One region of the Ralstonia edaphi genome, then DNA from elsewhere that is predicted to be linked to it. Evidence: predicted binding sites of a transcription regulator. Region 1 holds the regulator's gene; each other region holds the start of a gene.
The links. Region 1 encodes FNR, which switches genes on or off when oxygen is low (the NO sensors DNR and NnrR bind a similar motif). Its sites were predicted from a motif close to TTGATNNNNATCAA; they were not measured.
Positions count from the first base shown of each region.

Region 2: a site for FNR is predicted at 2,573-2,586, ahead of R2669_RS01125 (PHA/PHB synthase family protein). Genes of this name have one in related genera too.
Region 3: a site for FNR is predicted at 3,359-3,372, ahead of R2669_RS06750 (ribonucleoside triphosphate reductase). Genes of this name have one in related genera too.
Region 4: a site for FNR is predicted at 3,055-3,068, ahead of R2669_RS03235 (DUF2249 domain-containing protein). Genes of this name have one in related genera too.

Region 1 covers NZ_CATWHI010000005.1:311,571-317,196, reverse strand. The annotation lists gene R2669_RS19000 (pseudouridine synthase) at 1-522, opposite strand, end outside; gene scpB (SMC-Scp complex subunit ScpB) at 613-1,455, opposite strand; gene R2669_RS18990 (sulfite exporter TauE/SafE family protein) at 1,943-2,686, opposite strand; gene fnr (fumarate/nitrate reduction transcriptional regulator Fnr) at 2,868-3,596, shown strand; gene R2669_RS18980 (hypothetical protein) at 3,618-3,872, opposite strand; gene R2669_RS18975 (FixH family protein) at 3,869-4,096, opposite strand; gene ccoG (cytochrome c oxidase accessory protein CcoG) at 4,123-5,586, opposite strand; gene ccoP (cytochrome-c oxidase, cbb3-type subunit III) at 5,583-5,626, opposite strand, start outside.
Region 2 covers NZ_CATWHI010000001.1:235,987-241,612, forward strand. The annotation lists gene R2669_RS01120 (efflux transporter outer membrane subunit) at 1-759, opposite strand, end outside; gene R2669_RS01125 (PHA/PHB synthase family protein) at 760-2,508, opposite strand; gene R2669_RS01130 (gluconate 2-dehydrogenase subunit 3 family protein) at 3,193-4,062, shown strand; gene R2669_RS01135 (GMC family oxidoreductase) at 4,059-5,626, shown strand, end outside.
Region 3 covers NZ_CATWHI010000002.1:344,900-350,525, reverse strand. The annotation lists gene R2669_RS06765 (Crp/Fnr family transcriptional regulator) at 1-356, opposite strand, end outside; gene R2669_RS06760 (anaerobic ribonucleoside-triphosphate reductase activating protein) at 361-1,074, opposite strand; gene nrdD (anaerobic ribonucleoside-triphosphate reductase) at 1,037-1,213, opposite strand; gene R2669_RS06750 (ribonucleoside triphosphate reductase) at 1,210-3,273, opposite strand; gene R2669_RS06745 (DHCW motif cupin fold protein) at 3,410-3,751, opposite strand; gene R2669_RS06740 (dicarboxylate/amino acid:cation symporter) at 4,123-5,391, shown strand; gene murI (glutamate racemase) at 5,431-5,626, opposite strand, start outside.
Region 4 covers NZ_CATWHI010000001.1:722,478-728,103, forward strand. The annotation lists gene R2669_RS03220 (SCO family protein) at 1-572, opposite strand, end outside; gene R2669_RS03225 (formylglycine-generating enzyme family protein) at 569-1,360, opposite strand; gene nirK (copper-containing nitrite reductase) at 1,377-2,876, opposite strand; gene R2669_RS03235 (DUF2249 domain-containing protein) at 3,149-3,439, shown strand; gene R2669_RS03240 (nitric-oxide reductase large subunit) at 3,472-5,626, shown strand, end outside.

The DNA.
Region 1 (5,626 bases):
CTTGCCGCCCTTCAACCCCTTACCGCCACGATTCTGATTCTGGCCGCCAGCCTTGCCCTGCGGTTTGCCGTTGCGGTTCTGCTGTTTGCCACGACCACCGGCGTTCTTGCCGGCTGCGCCTTCCGTGCGCTCGCTGCGCTCGGCACGTTCTGCCGGCTGGCCTTCGCCCTGGCGGCGACGGTTCTTGCCGAAACGGCCGCGCGGGCCACGTCGCTCGCCCTGCCCCTCGGCGGGCGCCTGCTCCGTCGGCACAACGCCTTCTGCGGTAACCACCGCCGACTCACCGGCCGCCTCTTTCGGCTTGCGTGCCCGGGGGGTGCGGCTCTTGCGCGGTTGCGCCGGCTGGCCGGCGTCTGCACCACCCGCATCAGCGGCTTCGCCTTCGGGGCGACCATCCTGCTGCTGGCGGCGAGAAGCCACCAGGTTGCGCAAGCCGCGGCGCAATCCCTTGCGACGAGGCGCGGCCTCAGTCCCATCACCGCCGTCTTGTCGCGGCGGCTGAGCGTCGGCGTCGGCCGGCATACGTGTATCCATGGAGTCTGGCTGGGTGCTCACAACGTCTTTCAAATCTAGGGGTTCAAGCCATGCGCCGACTGCGCGGCGGACATGGCGTTATGAATGTTCATTGGCAGGAGCCGCAGGCGGCTCGGCCGGTGTTTTGTGTTCGTCTTCGGACGCGACCTCGGTCGCACTCACCGCCTGCGATTCGGCCTCCAGGGCCGGTTCCTGGCTCGCGACCACCTCCGACTGCGCCGGCGTTTCAGCAGCCACCTCGACAGGCGCCTCGACCACCGGCAATTCCGAGGTTTCCGCCACCGAAACGTCTGCACTTTCGGCACCTTCCGGCGCGTCGTTGACCATCGCCGTCAACTCTTCCACTGCAATTGCGCCGCCCTCGAATTCGATGGCGCCCTGCTCGAGCAGGCTTGCCTGCGCTTGGGCGCGGGCATCTTCCAACGGCGGCAGTTCATCCAGCGAGCGCAGGCCGAGGTCGTCGAGAAACTGCTTGGTCGTCGCATACAGCGCCGGGCGGCCCGGCACGTCACGATGACCAATGACTTCGATCCAGCCGCGGTCTTCGATCTGCTTGATGACCTGCGTGTTGACCGTCACGCCGCGAATGTCTTCGATATCACCGCGCGTAACGGGCTGGCGATACGCGATGATCGCCAGCGTTTCCATGACGGCGCGCGAGTACTTGGGCGGCTTTTCCGGGTGCAGGCGATCGAGATACACACGCATCTCGGGGCGGCTCTGCAAACGCCAGCCGGAGGCCAGCGCAACCAGTTCGACACCGCGATTGAGCCAGTCCTGGCGCAGCTCTTCGAGCAGCACACGGATGGTATCTGCGGAAACATCTTCATCGAACAGCTTGCGCAAGTCATTGACTCGCAACGGGTCCTGCGCGCAGATCAGCGCGGTCTCGAGGACGATCTTCGCCTCTTGGGTATTCATCGGGTTGAGCGGCTCGTCATTGCTCGCGCGCGGCCAGTCGCCGTCACGCTTGAGGTTTGTCGTCCCGCCGCGAAGCACGCGGCATTTCTGAATGCTGTTTGCCCACCCGGGCCCGGCGCGCGAAGGCCAATTAATTCAATTGGACCCTGCACCGAAACGCAGTGGCTGTGCCCGCAAAGTAGGGCCGGAGGAGCGAGTTGATCCGGTGCCGGTCAGGCACCACAAGGGCAATTTCTTCCGCCGCCATGGGGACGGATACTGCACCGGACGACTACCGAGAAGAATGGCAGCCCGCCCGAATCGACTGTCCAGGGTGACTCTACCGCTGGATGGCATCGCTTGGCACCGCGCTTGGGATTGTTGATTTGCGCGGTTGGCGAATCGAATTGTTGTCGATTGTAGGGCAATTTCCGGCGACGCCGCAACCGGGAAGATGACCTAGGTCCCCGTCCCAGACCGGATGGCATTTGGCGCGCGCTTTAAACGCTTACAGCACCAGACAGAATCCGTGTGCGTTCAGCATCTCAGGAAGCCAGATCGCGTGCGCCAACCCCCAGATTCCGAACCCGGCGATGGCGACGCCGGCGGCGCCGCGCGCCCATCGCCGGCGGGACAGTCCGCGCAGCCAGCCTGCCAGGCCCGACATCATCAGCAGGTTGGGCAGCGTACCCGCCCCAAAGGCTAGCATGACCACGGCTCCGGAAGCGGCGTTGCCTGCCAGCAACGCCACAGCCAATGCGCCATAGACCATGCCGCACGGCACCAGCCCCCAGGCCATACCCGTGACATAGCGGCGCAGCAACGGCGGCTGACGTTGTAGCCTGCTGCCCAGCATGGCGGCCCCTTGAGACAGAGCTCCAGCAAACCGGCCGAGCAAGCGCTCAAGCCATACACTGCGCCACACATCTCCGGCGGAACGCACGAGCAGCAAAATCCCGTAGGCGAGTAGCAACGCGCTGGCAAACGCGAACAAGCCACGTTGAATCGGCAGCCATTGCTGGCGCCAGACGGTCGCGCCCATCGCACCCATGATCGCGCCAAGCAGCGCATAGGTGGTCAGCCGGCCGGCATGCATGACGACCTGCTCGAACCATAGCCGGCGACGGGACACGATCCGCACTGCCACGGCGCCACGTTCGGCCGCGAGGGCGATACCGCTGCACATTGCCAGACAATGCACACCGCCCAGCAGCGCAATCAGGAAAACGCTCAGCAGCGCGGCGGCACTCATCTTTCTGACGCTCTTTTGATATGGGCCAAAGTTTTCGTTTTACTGTTGCGAACTAAGCGTAATTGCCGCGTTTTGCCGCATCGGAAATGTCCGAGGACAAGGAGGTCACCGTTATAATAAGGCTGAGTTGCGCCACAAGAATTACTCATTTCACTTTCTCGAAATTCAGTCGCCCCCACCCGTGCTCACTCGAATCGCACTTACCGACCAAGCCTCGCGTTGTTCCACCTGTGTACTCGGGCAGATCTGCCTGCCGGTGGGAATGAACTCGGACGATGTGCGCAAGATGGACGATTTGGTCGGCGAGCGCATCCGCATTAAGAAGGGGCAATCGCTCTACTCCCTGGGTGAGCCGCTGGAAGCGGTGTACGGTATTCGTTTCGGCACGCTCAAAACCCATCTGACGCTGGAAGACGGTCGACACCAGATCACGGGGTTCCATCTGCCGGGTGAAATCGTCGGGCTCGACGGGATTGGCGATATGCGCCACGTGTCGGACGCCACCGCGCTCGAAGACACCGAGGTCTGCGTGGTGCGCTACGACGAGCTGCAACAGCTGTCACGCCGGCTGCCTTCGCTGCAGCATCAGTTCCTGCGCATCATGAGCAAGGAAATTTCGCAGGATCATCTGATGCTGCTCACGCTCGGTTCCATGCGTGCGGAAGAGCGTCTCGCCGCGTTCCTGCTCAATCTCTCGAAGCGCTCTGCCCAGCGCGGCTATTCGTCGACCGAATTTGTGCTGCGCATGAGCCGCGAAGAACTGGGCAGCTATCTAGGGTTGAAGCTCGAAACCGTCAGCCGCCTGTTCTCGCGCTTTGCCGAAGCGGGTCTTATTCAGATCCGCCAACGCCACGTCAAGCTGATCGACCTGGCGGGCCTGCGCCAGGTCATGAGCGGTCAGGCCGCCTAAGCCGCCTCTTATGGCGCCCGCTCAAACGAGCGGGTGTTCATGCGCTTCCAGTTTGCCGATGCCCGGCGACACATAGAGCGTCAGCGCGCTCGACAATCCGCACAGCAACCAGAATACAAAGAACGACACGGTGTAGACCGCCTGGGCCGACACCGTGATCTGCTCGCCGAAGAAGCGCAGATCGGCAGGATCGACCACCGCAAAAACCACAAGCTCAGCCAGCGCGGCCGACAGAAATGCCGGCCACAGTATCCACATCAGCAGTCGACGCTTCATCGGGCCTCCGCATGAATGGCATGCGTGGGCGAGGCGATCGTCTTTTCGACGACCAAACCGCGCCGCACGACGTTATCGTGAATGACGGCATCGGGATGCGACATCGCCAACCAGATGGTGACGCCACAGCCGATCATGGCGACGAACGGCCCTGCCATCAGCAGCCACGGCCATGGCTCGCGCCACCACGGACGGGCCTGTGCGGAAGATTGCGTTGCGTGCATCGTTGCCTCCTGTTGGGGATGCCGCATCAGCGCGGCACGATGAAGCTCGAGGGTTCGCGCAGCACGAGGCTGTCGCTACCACTGTCTGCGTGGATGACGAAACGGATTTTGTGCGAGCCCGGAGCAGCATCATCTGCCGGCCGGCGCACGCGCACTGGCAGCAAGCGGTTGGCCGCTGGCGGAAGCTCCAGTGTGGTGGATTCGCCCTGACCGCCCTGCACGTCGAGTTCCGGCATGCCCTCGGCGGTGATCGTCACGCGTATGGGATGCTCGGAGGCGTTCATCAGCTGCAGGCGATAAACGTTCTCGATCTTGCCGCCGTCCACTTCACGGGCCAGCGCACCACGATCGCGAATCACGTCAACCTTGAGGGGCTGGCGCATGGCCAACGCCACGATGAACCCGGTGATGAGCACCAGCATGATGCCGGTGTAGATCAGCACGCGCGGGCGCAGCAGATGCCGACGGGCTTCCTTCGAACTGAGCCGATCGCGCATCGCCCGTTCCGACGTATAGCGGATCAGACCGCGCGGGTAGCGCATCTTGTCCATGACCTGATCGCAGGCGTCAATGCAGGCGCCGCAACCAATGCATTCGTATTGCAGCCCCTGGCGGATGTCGATGCCGGTCGGGCAGACCTGTACACAGATGCTGCAGTCGACGCACGAACCCAGACCTTGCGCTTCGAAATCGGCATTGCGCGAACGGCTGCCGCGCGGCTCGCCGCGCTGGGTGTCATACGTAACGACGTAGGTGTCGGGGTCGACCATCACGCTCTGGAAACGAGCGTACGGGCACATGTAGCGGCACACCTGCTCGCGCATGAACCCGGCGTTGCCCCAAGTCGCGAATGCGTAGAACAGCATCCAGAAAGTCTGCCAAGGGCCGAGCGACAGCGTCCATGTCTCCATGCCCAGGTCGCGGATTGGCGTGAAGAAGCCGACGAAGGTGAACCCGGTCCACAGCGCGATCACAACCCAGGCCGAATGCTTGGCTGCCTTGAGGCGCAGCTTGCGCAGGCTCCAACGCTCGCCGTCGAGCCGGATGCGGGCAAAGCGGTCCCCTTCGATATGCCGCTCGATCCACATGAAGATTTCGGTGTAGACCGTCTGCGGACAGGCATAGCCGCAGAAGAGCCGCCCTGCCACCGCCGTGAACAGGAACAGCGCCAGTGCCGACAGCACCAGCAGCACCGTCAGATAGATGACGTCCTGGGGCCACAGCACGAGGCCAAAGAGGTAGAACTTGCGCGCCCCCAGGTCGAACAGCACGGCTTGGCGACCATTCCACTGGAACCACGGCAAGCCATAGAAGATGGCCTGCGTGGCCAGCACCAGCCAGACACGCCAACGCGCAAAGGCGCCGGTGACGGCGCGCGGATAAATTTTGCGCCGCACCTCATAGAGCATCTGCTCGGTCGGTGCATCCTCGGCGCCCGCCGCCGCAGTGGCGGGCGTCATGGGGCGCCAGGCTGGTTCTTTGTCGCTCATTGCGTGTGACTCGTGTTGCTATTCGACAGACCCCAGACAT
Region 2 (5,626 bases), on a different contig from region 1:
GCGCGCCTGCCGCAGTTGCGTCAGCAGCGCCTGCGCCTGGGTCAGCAGGGTCTCGACCTGCGTTTGGTTCAATCGTGAAGTCGCCCCGACCGCCACCCGGCGCGAGAAGATGCGCAGTGTCTCGGTGCGGCTGTCCACGGTCTGCTGCGCCAGCGCGATGCGCTCGTCCAGTTCACGCAGGACCAGGTAGCTGTCGGCCACCTGTGCGATCAGCCCAAGCGCGACCGCGCGGCGCGCCGCGTCGGAGGCTACGTAGCTTTCCAGAGCGGCGTCGTTGAGGTTGCGCACGCGCCCCCAGAAATCGATCTCCCAGCTGGAGACACCGGCCCCCACCTGGTACTGGGTGACACGCATGGGCATGCCGAATGGGCTGACGTCCGCCGGAATGCTCAGGCGGCTAACGCCGGCCTGCGCGTCAAGGTGCGGAAAAGACTCCGAGCGCTGGATGCCAAACGCGGCACGCGCCTCTTCCACGCGCAGCACGGCAGTGCGCAAGTCACGGTTGTTCTCCAGCGCTTGCGCAATCAACGCCTGCAGGCGCGTGTCCGTAAAGTACGCCTGCCAGCCGGTGGCGGCGGCGGACAGGCCGTCCGTGCCGTCGTCGGTGTCGTAGTGCTGGGCCACAGGCAACGCGGGCGCCTCGTAAGGCGGCGCCATCGAGATGCAGGCCGACAGGGCCAGCACAGCGGCGGCGGCCATCGCGGCGGCGCGGGTGCCTGCGTAGCTGCCATGCTGCCGGCGTTGTTTCTCCACACGCATCTATTTCTCCAGCACGTAGGTGCCGGGCGCATCGGCCAATGGCGGGAATCCTGGAACGCCCATCTTCGGCGGCTTCACCACTGCGGAGCCCGAGGCATGTTCAACGAGCCATGCATGCCACGCCGGCCACCAAGAGCCGTCTGTGGCGGGTGCCGAGGCCAGCCAATCATCCGGCGCCGCCGATGTCTCGCCTGCATGGCGTGTCTGCATCTGGAAACGCCGATGCGAGTTGACGGGCGGGCTCACGATGCCGGCGTTATGGCCGCCGCTGGTCAACACGAACGTCAGCTCAGCCTCGGTCAGGTGATGCAGCTTGTAGACGGAGCGCCAGGGCGCCACGTGGTCGGTCAGCGTGCCCACCACGAAGATGGGCAAATCGATATCGTTGAGCGCCACCGGCTTGCCGTTGACGGGGTAGCGGCCCTCGCTCAGGTCGTCGTTCAGAAACAGGTGCCGCAGGTACTGGCTGTGCATGCGCGCGGGCATGCGCGTGGCATCGGCGTTCCAGGCCATCAGATCGTTCATGGGTGCGCGGTCTCCCAGCAGGTATTCGCCCACCAAGCGCGACCACAACAAGTCATACGAGCGAAGCATCTGGAAGGCTCCGGCCATCTGGCTGGCGCGCAGATAGCCGGTCTGCTCCATCTGCGCTTCAAGCAGGCTGACTTGGGCCTCGTCGATGAACAGGCCCAGTTCGCCCGGCTCACAAAAGTCTGTCTGGGCGGCAAAGAGCGTCATGGACGCCAGCCGCGCATCGCGATCGCGCGCCATGGCCGCTGCGGCAATCGCCAATAGCGTGCCCCCAAGGCAGTAGCCGGTCGCATGTACGCGCTGGCCCGGCACGATGGCATTGACGGCATCGAGCGCGGCAAAGACGCCGAGCTTCAGGTAGTCATCCATGTCGAGGTCGCGATCCGCCTCGTCAGGGTTCTTCCAGGAGATGCAGAACACGGTATGGCCCTGCTCGAGCAGATAGCGGATCAGCGAGTTCTGCGGCGACAGATCGAGGATGTAGTACTTCATGATCCAGGCCGGCACGATCAGGATGGGCTCGGCCTGCACCTTGCTCGTGGCTGGCGTGTACTGGATCAGCTCGATCAGGCGGTTGCGCAGGACCACCTTGCCGGGCGTGATGGCCACGTCGCGGCCCACCATAAAGCGTTCGGTACCGGCAGCGGGCGCGCCGCTCATGGAGCGCTCCACATCGTCAAGCGCATTGAGCGCGCCGCGCACGAGATTGGTGCCGTGCTGTTCAAAGGTCCGGCGCAGGACAATCGGGTTGGTCGCCAATTGGTTGCCCGGCGACATCATGTCGAGCCATTGCCGCGCAGCAAAGGCGACCACGTCCTCATGATGTTTGGCGACACCCCACACGCCGCGCGTCGCCGCCTCCCACCATTGTTCTGTCAAGAGGAAGGCCTGATGCAGCACGTTGAACGGCCACAAGCGCCACTCGTCGGCAGAGAAACGACGGTCGCGGGCCGGCGGCTGGACGCAAAGACACGCGTTCTGGGGCCCGGAAGCCATGCAGTTCCGGATGTAACCCTCGAGTTGTTGGGCCTGCGTCAGCGCCAAGCGGTACAGATCCAGCTGCTTGCCGGGAGAGACGGCCAGATGCAGCGCCCAGTCGAGCAGCGCCAGTTGCATCGATGCAAGCGACAGCGAATTGGAGGCGCGGGCAAGCGCAGCGTGAAACGGTAGGTCGATCTGCTCAGCAGTCAACGAAGACGGCACGGGGGCGGTGCGCATGGTCGGGGCGTCAAACGATTGCGAAATATGCAATCCATTAGATGCCAGGGGCTACCGCCCGGACTTGATGCACCTCAAACCGGGGCAAGAGGGCGGACTCTAGGTGGAGTCACAGAAACGACATCTGGGGGTGGCAATCCGGGCAGCAGGTCACTACCGCGCGCTATTCGGTAGGGGTCTCCGACCCGGGCCACCCCGTCGTCTACCGACGCGTCGGCTCGCCTCGCATATCTGCGGATCCGCCCGAGCCCGCGGCCGCGCCCGTTCCTGCCAAACCGTCGCTACCGCCGGATCCACGCGATCCGGCCGAGGTGCCGGCGCCCTCGGGGGCGGATGCTTTGGGCGCGGACGCCGACACTGTATTGGGATGCCGGGGCAGGGATTTTTTTGTCGCCTGAGGTGGAATCGCCGCTGCGGAAGCTGGCCGCGCAGGGTGTATCTTCCCGGGCTGCGCGAACGAAAGCCCGCTTCCCCATCCCAGCAAAACGAGCAAGCCAGCCGCTGCCCTCTTCTGCACTTTCCATACGTTGTCCATGCTCGGCCTCCGGTGCGTGCCGGTGTTTGAAGCAGCCGACATGCCACCGGTATCCATTCGCAGTCACGATTCTTGCTGCCCCGTCGGCTTTCAGCGTTTTGTTTCGCGCTGAGCCGCCATCGTCAACATCCCCGAAGACGGAGCCCGATATGCACGACGAATTTAAACCGGCCCGGCGCCGTTTGCTCAAGGCCCTGGGGATCACGCTACCCGCCTCGACCACCGTATTCGCTGGCGCGCAAAGCCCAGCGGCACGCACATCCGAGCACCTTCCGGGCATGACTGCCACGCCGGGGCCAAGCGCCACCTCCGGCGCAGCGGCGACTGAACCTGTGAGTCTTTTCTTCAATGCATACGAAAAAGCGGCGGTCGATGCGATCGTTGCGCGCCTGATTCCGGCAGACGAACTCGGGCCCGGTGCGAAAGAGGCTGGCGTCACGGTGTTCCTGGATCGACAACTGGCGGGCAGTTTCGGCAGCGGCGCGAACTTTTATCGCCATGGCCCCTTCCAGCAAGGCACACCGGAACAGGGCTATCAGCTGGCGCTCACGCCGGCGGAATGCTACCGCCTCGGTCTGGCGGCATTGGACCGCGTCTGTGCAAGCCGTTATGGCGGAAAGCGATTCGCCCAGCTCGATGCAGCAACGCAGGACGCGGTGCTTGGCGAGGCTGAGGCCGGGAAACTGCAGATGGACGGTGTGCCGAGCGCGGTGTTCTTCCAGACGCTGTTGGATGGCGCTGTCGAGGGCTATTTTTCCGACCCCATCTACGGCGGCAACCGCGACATGGTGGGCTGGAAGCTGGTCGGTTTTCCGGGCGCAATGGCCAGTTTTGCCAATGACATCGAGCGACACAACCAGCCCTACACGCGTGCGCCTGTTTCGATTGCCACGGCCCACGCGCACGACATGGCGACAGCGCCGCCGCGCTCGGAAGCACAACCGATTGCCTTCGTCGCGCTTGCAAGTAACGAGGTATGCCGCAGCCGCACGGGCGCCGATAACGGAGGCGGCGAATGAAGACATTGCCTCCCGTGGATGCCGTAATCATTGGCGGCGGCTGGACCGGCGCCATCATCGGCAAGGAGTTGGCGGCACATGGCTCGCGTGTGGTGGTGATGGAGCGTGGGCAGCCCCGCTGGCCGTCGCCCGATTTTCAGGCGCCGGCAATCCACGACGAACTGAAATACACGCGCCGGCATGCGCTGCACCAGGACACATCGACCGAGACCTTCACCTTCCGCAACCGCAGCGACCAGGTGGCCTTGCCGATGCGCCGCTGGCAGTTCGCCTATCCGGCCACGCATCTGGGCGGTGCCGGCAACCATTGGTCGGGCGCCTATTACCGGTTCGACCCGACCGACCTCAAGCTGCGCAGCCACTATCGCCAGCGCTATGGCGACCGCATCTTCGACGCCAACCTCACCGCCCAGGACTGGCCCCTCACCTACGACGAGCTGGAACCGTATTACGACCGATTCGACTACCTCATCGGCGCGTCGGGTTTTGCCGGCAACCTGAAGGGGCAGTTGCAACCGGGAGGCAACCCATTCGAGCCGTGGCGCTCGCGTCCGTATCCGAATCCGCCGATGAAGGTGCCGTTTGCATCGGCATTATTCGGCACGGCTGCAGCATCAATGGGATACCACCCCTACATCCAGCCCTCTGCGCTGTGCACGCGTCCGTACGTGAACACCGAGGGGCTGCCGATGAATGCATGCGTGTATTGCGGTTTCTGCTCCAACTTCGGCTGTGAGCATTTTGCGAAGGCGTCCCCGCAAATCTGTGTACTGCCGGCGGCGCTCAAGCTCAACACGTTCGAGTTGCGCACGAACGCCCACGTGCTGAAGGTCGAGCTGGACGAAGCGCGCAAGCATGCCCGGGGCGTGACCTATGCCGACGCCACGGGCCAGCAGTTCTTCCAGCCCGCAGAGATGGTGGTGCTATGTGCGTTCAGCGTTCAGAACGTGCGGCTGCTGCTCCTGTCCGGCATCGGCAAGCCTTACGACGCTGCCACGGGCCAAGGCGTGGTGGGCCGCAATTACACGCACCAGACAACGTCCGGCGTGAACCTGTTCTTCGACGAGAAGACGTGGCTCAACCCCTTCATGGGCGCCGGTGCTGCGGCGGTGACGATCGACGATTTCAGCGCCGACAACTTCGACCACGGCCCGCATGGCTTCGTGGGCGGCGGCTATATCCAGATCCAGGTGGTGAGCGGTGCGCCCATCGGATACCACCCGACCCCGCACGGCACACCGCAGTGGGGCAGCGCCTGGAAGCGCGCCGTGAAGCGCTATTACAACCATTCCGCGTCGATCACGATCACCGGCTCGGCCATGCCGACGCGCGGCGGCTATCTCGACCTGGACCCGACGTACCGCGACGTCTACGGCCTGCCGCTGCTGCGCATCACGTATGACTTTCCCGACAACGACATCCGCATGTCGGCCTTCCTCACCGACCGTGGGAACGCAATCGGCAAGGCCATGCAGGGTGTGGTGGCAACCGAGCCTGGCCCCCGCAAGCGGCCATACACGGCGACGAGCTATCAGTCGACACACCTTACGGGCGGCGCCGCGAT
Region 3 (5,626 bases), on a different contig from region 1:
AGCGCATCGTCGATGGCGCGCTTGCCGATCCAGACCAGCAGGCTGTCTTCCATGGCCTGCGCGTCCGCCGCATAGGGGCGGTTCAGGAACATGAAGGGCTCGCCAAAGCACTCGCCGGGTCCGAAGAACTCGATGACCTTGCATTGGCCGTGTGTGCCCGGCAATACGAGCTTGATGGCTCCGACCACCACGACATAGAAGCCATCGGCGCGATCGCCACGGTGAAACGCGAAGTCGTGCCGCGACACGCGCACAGCGTGGCTCTCACGCGTAAGCACGGCCATGTCATCGTCGTCGAAGTCCTGGAACAGCGGGCTGTGCTTGAGCAGAGCGCCCACATCAAGGGGGTCTTGCATGGTGTCACCGGCAACAGAAAGAAGAAAAGCAGGCGGCCAATGCGCGCTGGGTGCCCTCGCTGGGCAGCGTGATGGCCGGGGTTCCGGGGGCACTTCGGTAGGCTTGTAATGCGTAGTGTTTCACGCCGCGCAGGCTGAGGTTTTGCGCCAGCGCAAGAAGCTCGGGTTCTGGCAGCCAATCGGGGTGCCACGTGGTGCGGCACTCAAATGCGCTGCCGTTCTGCAGCAGAAGATCCAGGCACGCATCGACCGGCGCAGCGCTGCCGCGGCGGCATGTGAGCGCGTCGTAGCGCGGTGCGCTCGTCTTGATGTCGAGTCCCACCCAGTCCACAAGCGGCAGTACGTCGGCCAGCCGCGCCGGATAAATGCCGCCGGTGTGCAGGCCAATCCTGTAGCCGAGCGCGCGCACGTCGCGCATCAGTTGCGGCAGATGAGGCTCGCTCAGCGGTTCACCGCCGGAGAAGACCACCGCATCGAGCAGCCCCACGCGACGCTGCAGAAACGCGAAGACATCGTCCCAATCCAGCGTGCGCGCCCGCGTCTGCAAGTGCGGGTTATGGCAGTAATGGCAGCGCCACGGGCAGCCCGCGACAAACACGACTGCCGCAAGCTGTCCGGGCCAGTCGACGCTGGAGAACGGCGCCAGGCCGCCGATGGCCGGCGGCGGGCAGTGCGGTGGCTCAGCGTGCGCGGTCTTCAACAAAGAAGCGGCGTTCACAGAATTCCCCTTGCTTGCCGATGTTGAACGAGCTGACGGGCCGGTGATAACCCATCACGCGGGTCCAGACTTCGCAGCGCGTGCGTTGGCTGTCGTCGAGTGCAGCGGTGTGGTTGGCGGTTTGTGCAACGGTAGTCATACGGAGGCTCCTTCGTGATGGAGGTGGGTGGAAGAACCAGGGGTGTCCGCCGTTGCGCACCCGCACTTGCCGTGAGGCTGCTGAGCCAGCAGTTCTGCATCGCATTTCGGACAGAACGCGTGATGGCCGGACAGATAGCCGTGCTTCGGGCAGATCGAAAACGTCGGAGTGATGGTGATGTACGGCAGGCGGAAGTTGGCCAACGCGCGGCGCACGAGCTCCTTGCACGCCTGCGGCGAGGAGATGGCTTCGTTCATGTACAGATGCAGCACCGTGCCGCCCGTGTATTTGCTCTGCAGCGCTTCCTGGCGCGCCAGTGCTTCAAACGGGTCGTCGGTGTAGCCGACGGGCAGCTGGCTGGAGTTGGTGTAATACGGCTGGGCTGTCGTGCCGGCCTGCAGGATGCCCGGCCAGCGCTTGCGGTCTTCGCGGGCGAAGCGATAAGTCGTGCCCTCCGCGGGCGTGGCTTCGAGGTTGTAAAGGTGTCCCGTCGCCTCCTGGAATTCCGTCATGCGCTGGCGCACGTGGTCGAGCAGGCGCACGGCCATGGCGTGGCCGAATGGCGTGGTGATGTCGTCGGCATCGTGCGTGAAGTTGCGAACCATCTCGTTGATGCCGTTCACGCCGAGCGTGCTGAAGTGGTTGCGCAGCGTGCCCAGGTAGCGACGCGTGTACGGGTACAGCCCCTGGTCGATCAGCCGCTGCACAAACTTGCGCTTCACCTCCAGCACGTCGCGGCCGAGCGCAAGCAGCGTATCCAGCCGCGCCAGCAGCGCCGCCTCATCGCCCGCGTAGAGATAACCCAATCGCGCGCAGTTCACCGTCACCACCCCGATCGAACCGGTCTGCTCGGCCGACCCAAATAACCCGTTGCCGCGCTTGAGCAGCTCGCGCAGGTCGAGCTGCAGGCGGCAGCACATCGAGCGCACCATGTGCGGCTCCAGATCGGAATTCAGGAAGTTCTGGAAGTAGGGCAGCCCGTAGCGTGCCGTCATCTCGAACAGCAGCGTGGTGTTCGGGTGTTCCCAATCGAAATCGGGCGTGATGTTGTAGGTGGGAATCGGAAACGTGAATGCGCGGTCCTTCGCGTCGCCCGCCATCATGACGTCGATGTACGCGCGGTTGATCATGTCCATCTCGGGCTGGAGGTCGCCGTAGGTGAACGGCATCTCTTCGCCGCCGATGTACGGAACCTGTTCGCGCAGGTCCGCTGGGCACGTCCAGTCGAACGTGAGGTTGGTGAACGGCGTTTGCGTCCCCCAGCGGCTGGGCACGTTGAGGTTGTAGATCAGCTCCTGCATGGATTGCTTGACCGCCGCATACGACATCGCGTCGCGCCGGATGAACGGCGCCATGTACGTATCGAAGGAGCTGAACGCCTGTGCGCCGGCCCACTCGTTTTGCAGGGTGCCGAGGAAGTTGACGATCTGCCCGATCGCTGCGGACATATGCCGCGGCGGCGTCGCTTCCACCTTGCCCGGCACGCCGTTGAATCCCTCCGTCAGCAATTGCCGCAAGGACCAACCTGCGCAGTAGCCCGACAGCATGTCGAGATCGTGGATGTGGAGGTCGCCCTCGCGGTGCGCCATCCCGGCTTCGGGGCTGTAGACATGCGAGAGCCAGTAGTTGGCCGTGACCTTGCCTGCCACGTTCAGGATCAGGCCGCCCAGGCTGTAGCCCTGATTGGCGTTGGCATTGACGCGCCAGTCGCGCTGCTCGAGGTACTCGTCCATCGTGCTCTCGACATCGACCAGCGTGTGCTTGAGCGAGCGCAGCCGGGCATGCTGCTCGCGGTAGACGATGTAGGCGCGCGCGGTGCGCCAATAGCCGGCGTCGACCAGCACCTCTTCCACGCAGTTCTGGATGATTTCGATGCCGGGGCAGGGCAGCGGGGCGAGATGTGTGACCACGCCGGTGGTCAGGCGCTGTGCCTCGACGGCGTCGAATTCGCCGGTGGCCTGGCCGGCTGCCGCGATCGCCTGGTGGATCTTTTGCGCATCGAACGACGCCAACGAACCGTCGCGCTTGGTGACTTGCCTGGTGAGCTGTGTGCCCGTCATGAGGTACTCCATCTAGTGGTATGGAGTCAGACTAGCACTACATATTGTGGTCGGTGAGTCGTAAAGACCTTGATTTTTAAATCCCTTGACCCCCGTCAACCGGTGCCATTTGCGACGCAGACAGGTCGTGCCGCTGTCAGTCGACGATGAACAGCCGGGCGCCGTTCCTGGTGTACGACTGATGGGCTTCGGCATCGTCGCCGACCTGATAGCTCATGCCGGGCCTGAGCGTGAACTTTCGGCCGTCTTCCAGCGTGGTTTCCAGTTCGCCATCCAGGCAGAACAGGATGTGGCCCTTCTTGCACCAATGGTCGGCCAGGTAGCCCGGTGTGTACTCGACCATGCGTACGCGGATGCGGTTCGGCTCGTCGCCAAAGTAGCGGGTGCGCCAGATCGCCATGCCGGTCTCGCCAGTGTGTTCGGTTGGTTCAACAGTGGACCAGTCGGTCGTGCCGAAAGCGAAGGGCGCCATTTTCATCGTGGGACTCCGGTAGCTGACGTAAGCCCATGATGGTATCAGCGGCTTACGTGGTGCCTGCGCCGCATGCGGTGTGCTGAAAACTGCGCTTATGGGTACGCCCCGACAGCATTGCGTGCCGCTCAATAATCCGCGCCGGACCGCCCGAAATCCACAGCCCATGCGGCATTGCAGCACGGGCTCAATCGTGTCACATCGATGTATGCAGAAATTGCATGGTGCTATGCAACATCGACATAACGATGGTCATGCGCTTCTCTAATATCGTCGCTTTTTACAAAGCGTGACGAACTTGGGCCGGCCCTTGGCCCCATGAGATCCGCGTCTGTCGCGCGCCGTCCCTCCGGCCACGATATTCCTTGGAGAAAGTCTTGAACACCAAACGTCTGACCTCCCACATCGGGCTGGCAATGCTGCTGGGCATTGCCGTCGGCTGGGGCTGCCACGAATACGCCAAGGACGCTGCGGCGGCCAAGGACATCGCTTCGTACTTCAGCATCATCACCGACATCTTCCTGCGCATGATCAAGATGATCATTGCGCCGCTGGTGTTCTCGACCCTGGTGACGGGCCTGGCGAGCATGAGCGGTGGCCGCTCCGTTGGCCGCGTCGGCCTGCGCGCGATGATCTGGTTTGTGTGCGCGTCGGCCACGTCGCTGGCGCTGGGCATGCTGCTGGTCAACTTCTTCCAGCCGGGTGTGCACATGAACCTGGCGTTGCCCGATGTGTCGGCCACGTCGGGCCTGAAGACCGGTGACTTCACCCTCAAGGCGTTCATCACGCACGTGTTCCCGCGCAGCATCGTGGAGGCCATGGCCACCAACGAAATCCTGCAGATCCTGGTGTTCTCGCTGTTCTTTGGCGCCGCGCTGTCGACGATGAAGAACCCGATGGACACCGTGATCGGGCGCGGCCTGGAAGAGCTGACCAAGCTGATGTTCCGCATTACCGACTACGTGATGCGCTTTGCACCGCTGGGCGTGTTTGCCGCCATGGCCGCTGCCATCACGGTGGAAGGCGTGGGCGTGCTGTGGACGTACGGCAAGCTGATCGGCGAGTTCTACCTGGGCCTGGCGCTGCTGTGGGCCATTCTGTTCTTCGTCGGTTATGTTCTGCTGGGCCGGTCGCTGGGCCGTCTACTGGGCTTGATTCGTGAGCCGACCATGCTTGCGTTTGCCACGGCGAGCAGCGAATCGGCGTATCCGAAGACGATGGAAGCACTGGAAAAGTTTGGCGTGCCCAAGCGCGTTGCCAGCTTCGTGCTGCCGCTCGGCTACTCGTTCAACCTCGATGGCTCGATGATGTATCAGGCCTTTGCGGTGCTGTTCATCGCGCAGGCGTACAACATCCAGATGAGCTTTACGCAGCAAGTCACGCTGCTGCTGGTGCTGATGCTCACGAGCAAGGGCATGGCCGGCGTGGCGCGCGCGTCGCTGGTGGTGGTGGCAGCCACGCTGCCAATGTTCCACCTGCCCGAAGCTGGGCTGCTGCTGATCATCGGCATCGACCAGTTCTTCGACATGGGCCGCACGGCCACCAACGTGATCGGCAACAGCCTGGCCACGGCCGTGGTGGCGAAGTACGAACCGGCTGAAGAAGAAAGCGAGGCCGAAGTCGCCGCGCAGCCGAACCTCGGCTGAGGCCCAAAGTAAAAACGCCACCTATCCAGGTGGCTTTTTTTATTCAGCTTGAGAAGCGAGGGAGGTCGCTCCAGGGGTGAGCGGCGCATCGCCAATGTCGACGCGCTGCGCCATGGGCGCCTCTCCCAGCAATGCAGCCACCATGGCTTGCAGCGGAAGCACGTCGCCGGTGCTCATGAAGCGCGGCGATGCAGCTTGGCCCGATGCGTGCAATCCCGCCGCCGTCAAGGTGCGG
Region 4 (5,626 bases), on a different contig from region 1:
GCCACCAGCTTGCGCATGGCATCCACCAGTTTCGGATCGACCGCGCCGAGCGTGTTGGTGCGCGCATTGATGCGCCCTTCCGCGTCCAGCAGCAGGATCGTGCTCGAATGGTTGAAATCGCCATCGGCCAGACGGCGGTATTGCACGCCCAGCAAGGCCGCCACCTCACGCGTGCCGCTCGCGTCAGCACGGGCGACCTGCCAGTGCTCGTCTGCGTTGTGCGCGGCGGCGGTCTTCTTGAGCGCCGCAACGGAATCACGCTCCGGATCGACCGTCACCATCAGGACACGCACGCCGTCGTGCGCGGGCTTACCGCCCTTTGCCAGCGTCGCCCGAATGGTCTCGAAGATCATCGGGCAGACCATCTGGCACGACGAATAGAACATGCTCACCAGCACCGGCTGGCCGCGCAGGTCGGCCAGGTGGAAGACGCGGCCGTTCTGGTCGGTCAGCGCCACTTCGGATTGATACAGCGAGCCCGAAGCCACGGGCCCGGCGGCAAGCGCGCCTGCAGCGGCACCCGCCAGCACACATGCCACGAAGGCACGGCAAAGTTGCTTAAGAAGCGTCATGGACGTTCTCCATTGATGGATCGGGCGCAGCGAAAGCCAAGGCTTCCCGTGGCATCGGCGCCTTCAAGTGATGACAGCAACGCCACGCGCATCAGCACGGCGTAACTGTCGCGGCGGACGATGCTGATGGCACCGGCGCCGCAAAACTTCTGCTTGTCGGGGTCGCCCTGGGTGCGGCTGTCTCCGGCAATGAACAGTGCGTTGAAATCGTCGACCCATTCCCAGATCAGGCCGTGCAGGTCGCGCACGCCATGGACATCCGCAGGGCCGCCAACGGGTGGCAACACACGCGTCGCGGGCCGTTCGTACCAGCCGAGAATGCGTTGCGCCCATTGCGGGTCGTCGCGGGCGTCAGCGCGCGTGGCGTCGGCCGCGGCGGCGGATTCCCACTCGAGCCACGTCGGCAGCCGCGCGCCTTCGCTTTCGCAATAGGCACGGGCGGCAAACCAGCTCACGCCGGTCACCGGCGCTTGCGGCGACGCTTGCGGATCGGCGTGCGTCGCATCGGCCCAGTCGGCAAGGTAGGCCTTGCCGGCAAAGACTTGCGGCACCCGGCCACGCTGCCAGGCTTCGTGGCGTTGCACGAAGGTCTGGAATTCGCCGATGGTGACGGGCGTGGTGCGCAGCTCAAACGGCTCGATACGCACCCGCTGCGGCTGCCCCGGTGCGTTCTGGGGCAGCACGCTGTCGAAGTCGCCGCCGGGCACCCGCACATAGGTGGCCCCGTGTGCGGTTGCACTGGCCAGCGCCATCAACATGGCAGCAAGGTGCAAGGTCAGGCGGGACATGGTCGTGCGGGTCCGCTCAATGTTCGGCCGCGGCCTTGGCAGGCGCCGGCTGGGCACGCACCTTCTTGACTTCGTCTGCGCTCACGCGGCCGCCGGGGTTGTCCCAGCTGTTGAGCACGTAGGTCAGGATGTTGGCGACCTCGTCGTCGTTGAGCTGCGTCATCGGCGGCATGACAGAGTCGTATTCCTGCCCGTTGACCTTGATCTTGCCGTTCAGGCCGTGCAGCACGATGTTCATCGCACGCTTCGGGTCTGCCGCGAGGAAATCCGACTTGGCCAGCGGCGGGAACACGCCAGGCAACCCGGCGCCATTGCCCTGGTGGCACACCGAGCAGGTACCCGCAAACAGCGCGCGGCCAGCCTGCACCTGATCCTGCACGGTCAGCGTGCCGCTCACGGATGCCTGGGTTGCCTTGGTGACGGCGCTCATGTTGGGAGCCGCGCGATCGCCCAGGTACACAGAATCCAGCTCCTTGCCGGAATAGACCAGCTTGTTCTCCGGCCCATCGATCTTGAGGATGGCCAGCGCACCCTTGTTGAAGGCACGGAAGATCGAGTGGTCGACCAGCACGTAGCTGCCAGGCACGCGCGCGGTGAACTTCACAACCGCCGCGCCGCCCGCCGGGATCAACGTGGTCTGCACGTTCTTCTGCACGTTGGTGCCGCCCTCGTAGCGCACCTGGTCGAAGATGGCGCCAATCACGTGGAAGCTGGAGACGAGGTTCGGCCCGCCATTGCCCACGAAGATGCGCACCGTTTCGCCCACCTTGGCATGCAGCGCCTTGTCACCGGTCAGTGCACCTTCCGCACCGTTGAACAGCACGTAGCTCGGACGTTCATCAATGGCCTTTTCCATGTCGAACGGCTGCAGGCCCTTCTCGCGGTACTTGCCGGCCGTGTAGAAATCGCCCTGCATGACGTAGTACTCGTGATCCACCTTGGGCAAGCCTTCGGGCGGCTCGACCAGGATCAGGCCGTACATGCCGTTGGCGATATGCATGCCCACGGGCGCGGTGGCGCAGTGGTAGACGTAGATGCCCTCGTTGAGCGCCTTGAAGGTGAATTGCGACTCATGGCCCGGTGCGGTGAAGCTCGATGCTGCGCCGCCGCCCGGCCCGGTCACGCCGTGCAGGTCGATGTTGTGCGGCATCTTGCTGCTCGGGTGGTTCTTGAGGTGGAACTCCACCGTGTCGCCCTGGCGCACGCGGATGAAGCTGCCGGGAACGGTGCCCCCGAAGGTCCAGAAGGTGTAGCTGACCCCTTCGGAGATCTGCATTTCCTTCTCGACCACTTCCAGTTCCACGATGACCTTGGCCGGATAGTTCCGGTTGACCGGCGGCGGCACAAGCGGCGGACTTGTCAGGACGGCGTGGATCGGCTCGCCGCGTGGCGGCCCGAAGTCGCCCGGCAATTTGGCGCTGGCGGCGCGGGCCGCAGTGCCCGCAAGCAGTGCGCCCATCACCACAGAAATCAGGCCCGCGCGCATGAGGCTGCGGACGGTGTGAAGACGGCTCATTTTTTCCCCCGTGTATCGGTCTGGTGTCGTCCGCTCCACGTTAGGCCCCGACAGCCAGTAGGGCTTTGATACAGCGCAAACGAAAAACGGCCCAAACCAGCACATCCGCCACGCCGTATAGCGGGCAACCCCAGTCGTGGCGCGATTCGCCGCATCAAGATACCCATAAAACAAGCATCTGACGTACATCAATAACGCCGGAGATTCCGGCCACTAATATAGTTGCATCCTTAATGCATCTTTTTGATGCGACACCCACAGAGGGCATCCCCATGACACAGTCCGCCTCCACCATCCAGCTCGACCTCCGCGTGCTGGCGCCGCGCGAGCGCCATCCGCTGATCTTCTCCGCCTTCGGGGAACTCGGCATCGGCCAGAGCCTGGAGCTGATCAACGATCACGATCCGCGCCCGCTGCAGTCGCAGTTTCAAGTGGAGCGCCCGGGCCAGTTTTCCTGGGACTACCTTGAGCGCGGCCCCGCCACGTGGCGCGTTGCCATCACCAAGGTGGCGTCTGCCGCCAGCGCCGGCCACTGCTGCGGCGGTTGCGGTGGTGGCGCCTGAATTTCCGATTGCATCCTGCAAGGAACCTTGTCATGAAAAACAACCAAAGGCTGTGGCGGTGGCTCGGCCTGATCTTCATCCTGTCGTTCGGGGCATTGGGCTATCTAGGCCGGCAGATCTATCTGGCTGCGCCGCCGATTCCGCATGCCGTCGTCACGTCTGTGGGCGAGGTGCTCTTTACCGGCGAACAAATCCAGCGCGGGCAAGAGGCCTGGCTGGCAGCCGGGGGCCAGCAGCTTGGCACCGTCTGGGGCCACGGCAGCTACGTTGCGCCTGACTGGTCTGCCGACTGGCTGCACCGGGAAGCCACGGCGCTGCAAGCCATCCGCGCGCGTCAGCAGTTCGATACCGACGCGCCGCTGACGACCGTGCAGCAGGCCGCCGTCGACGCCAGCGTGAAGGAGGAAATGCGCCGCAACACGTACGACGCCAATCACGACATCCTGACCGTATCGCGTGAGCGCGCAGAGGCCATCCGTGGTGTGGCACAGCACTTCCAGGCGCTGTTCGGCACCGATCCGTCGCTGGCAACGCTGCGCGACCAATACGCCATGGCCACCGGCGTGCTGCCGGAAGCGGCCGACCGCGAAGCCCTGGCGGCATTCTTCTTCTGGACATCGTGGGCCGCCGCAGCGGACCGCCCGGGCGAGACCGACATCTCGTACACGAGCAACTGGCCGCATGAACCGCTCGTGGGCAACACCATGACCGGCGGCGCCGCCATGTGGTCGATGGTCAGCATCGTGCTGCTGCTGGGCGGTATTGCCGCCATGCTGTGGCTGCACGGCAGCAGCAAGCACGAAGAAGAGGCTGCGCCGCTGCCGGCAGATCCGTTCCTCAACGTGGCCGCCACGCCGTCGATGAAGGCCACGCGCAAGTACTTCTTTGCCGTGATCGGCCTGATGCTGGTACAGATCGGCATGGGCGCCATCACCGCGCACTATGCGGTGGAAGGTGAATCGTTCTTCGGGATTCCGCTGGCACAGGTGCTGCCGTACGTGATCAGCCGCACCGTGCATACGCAACTCGGCGTGCTGTGGATTGCCACGGCGTGGCTCGCTACGGGCCTGTACATTGCGCCGCTGCTGTCGGGGCGTGAACCGAAGTTCCAGAAGCTTGGCGTTGATCTGCTGTTCTGGGCGCTGATCTTTATCGTGGTGGGCTCCATCGCCACCGGCTGGCTCGGCACGCTGCAACATCGCGGTGCGGACTTCGGCTTCTGGGTCGGCAACCAGGGGCTGGAATACACCAGCATGGGCCGCGTGTGGCAAATCTTGCTGTTCGTCGGCCTGCTGTTCTGGGTCGTGCTGCTGGGCCGGGCGCTGTGGCCGGCACTGAAGACACCGTCGGAATCGCGCGGGCTGATCGCCATGGTGTTCCTGTCGGCCACGTGCATCGGCGGGTTCTATTCGACGTCGCTGGTGTGGGGCCAACACACGCACTATTCGATGATCGAGTACTGGCGCTGGTGGCTCGTCCACCTGTGGGTCGAAGGCTTCTTTGAAGTGTTCGCCACCGCCGTCATCGCGCTCATCTTCACGCGCCTGGGCCTGATTCGCGCCAGCAGCGCCAACCGCGCCATCGTGGCCGAGACGATCGTGTTCCTGTTCGGCGGCATCCTGGGCACGCTCCACCACCTGTACTTCACGGGGACACCGACCTCGATCATCTCGGTGGGTGCCGTGTTTTCTGCGCTGGAAGTGGTGCCGCTCACGCTGATCGGGCTCGAAGCGCTGCAGAACTATCGCCGCACGCAAGGCACGCCATGGCTCAATGCCTACAAGTGGCCCGTGCTGTGCTTCGTGGCCGTGGGCTTCTGGAACACCGTCGGCGCCGGCCTGCTCGGCTTCGCCATCAACCCGCCGGCTTCGCTGTACTACGTGCAAGGTCTGAACATGACAGCCGCCCACGGGCACGCCGCACTGTTCGGGGTGTACGGCATGCTCGGTATCGGCCTGATGCTGTTCTGCCTGCGCGGCCTGTATGCGCGCAGCCTGCATGCCGACCGCCTGCTCAAGCCCGCGTTCTGGGGCCTGAACATCGGCCTGGCCATGATGGTGTTCATGTCGCTGCTGCCGGCCGGTATCTACCAGGCCTGGGCCAGCGTCACCAAGGGCATGTGGTACGCCCGCTCGCCGGAAGTCGTGCACTCGAAGGTGATGGAAACGCTGGTCTGGCTGCGTGTGC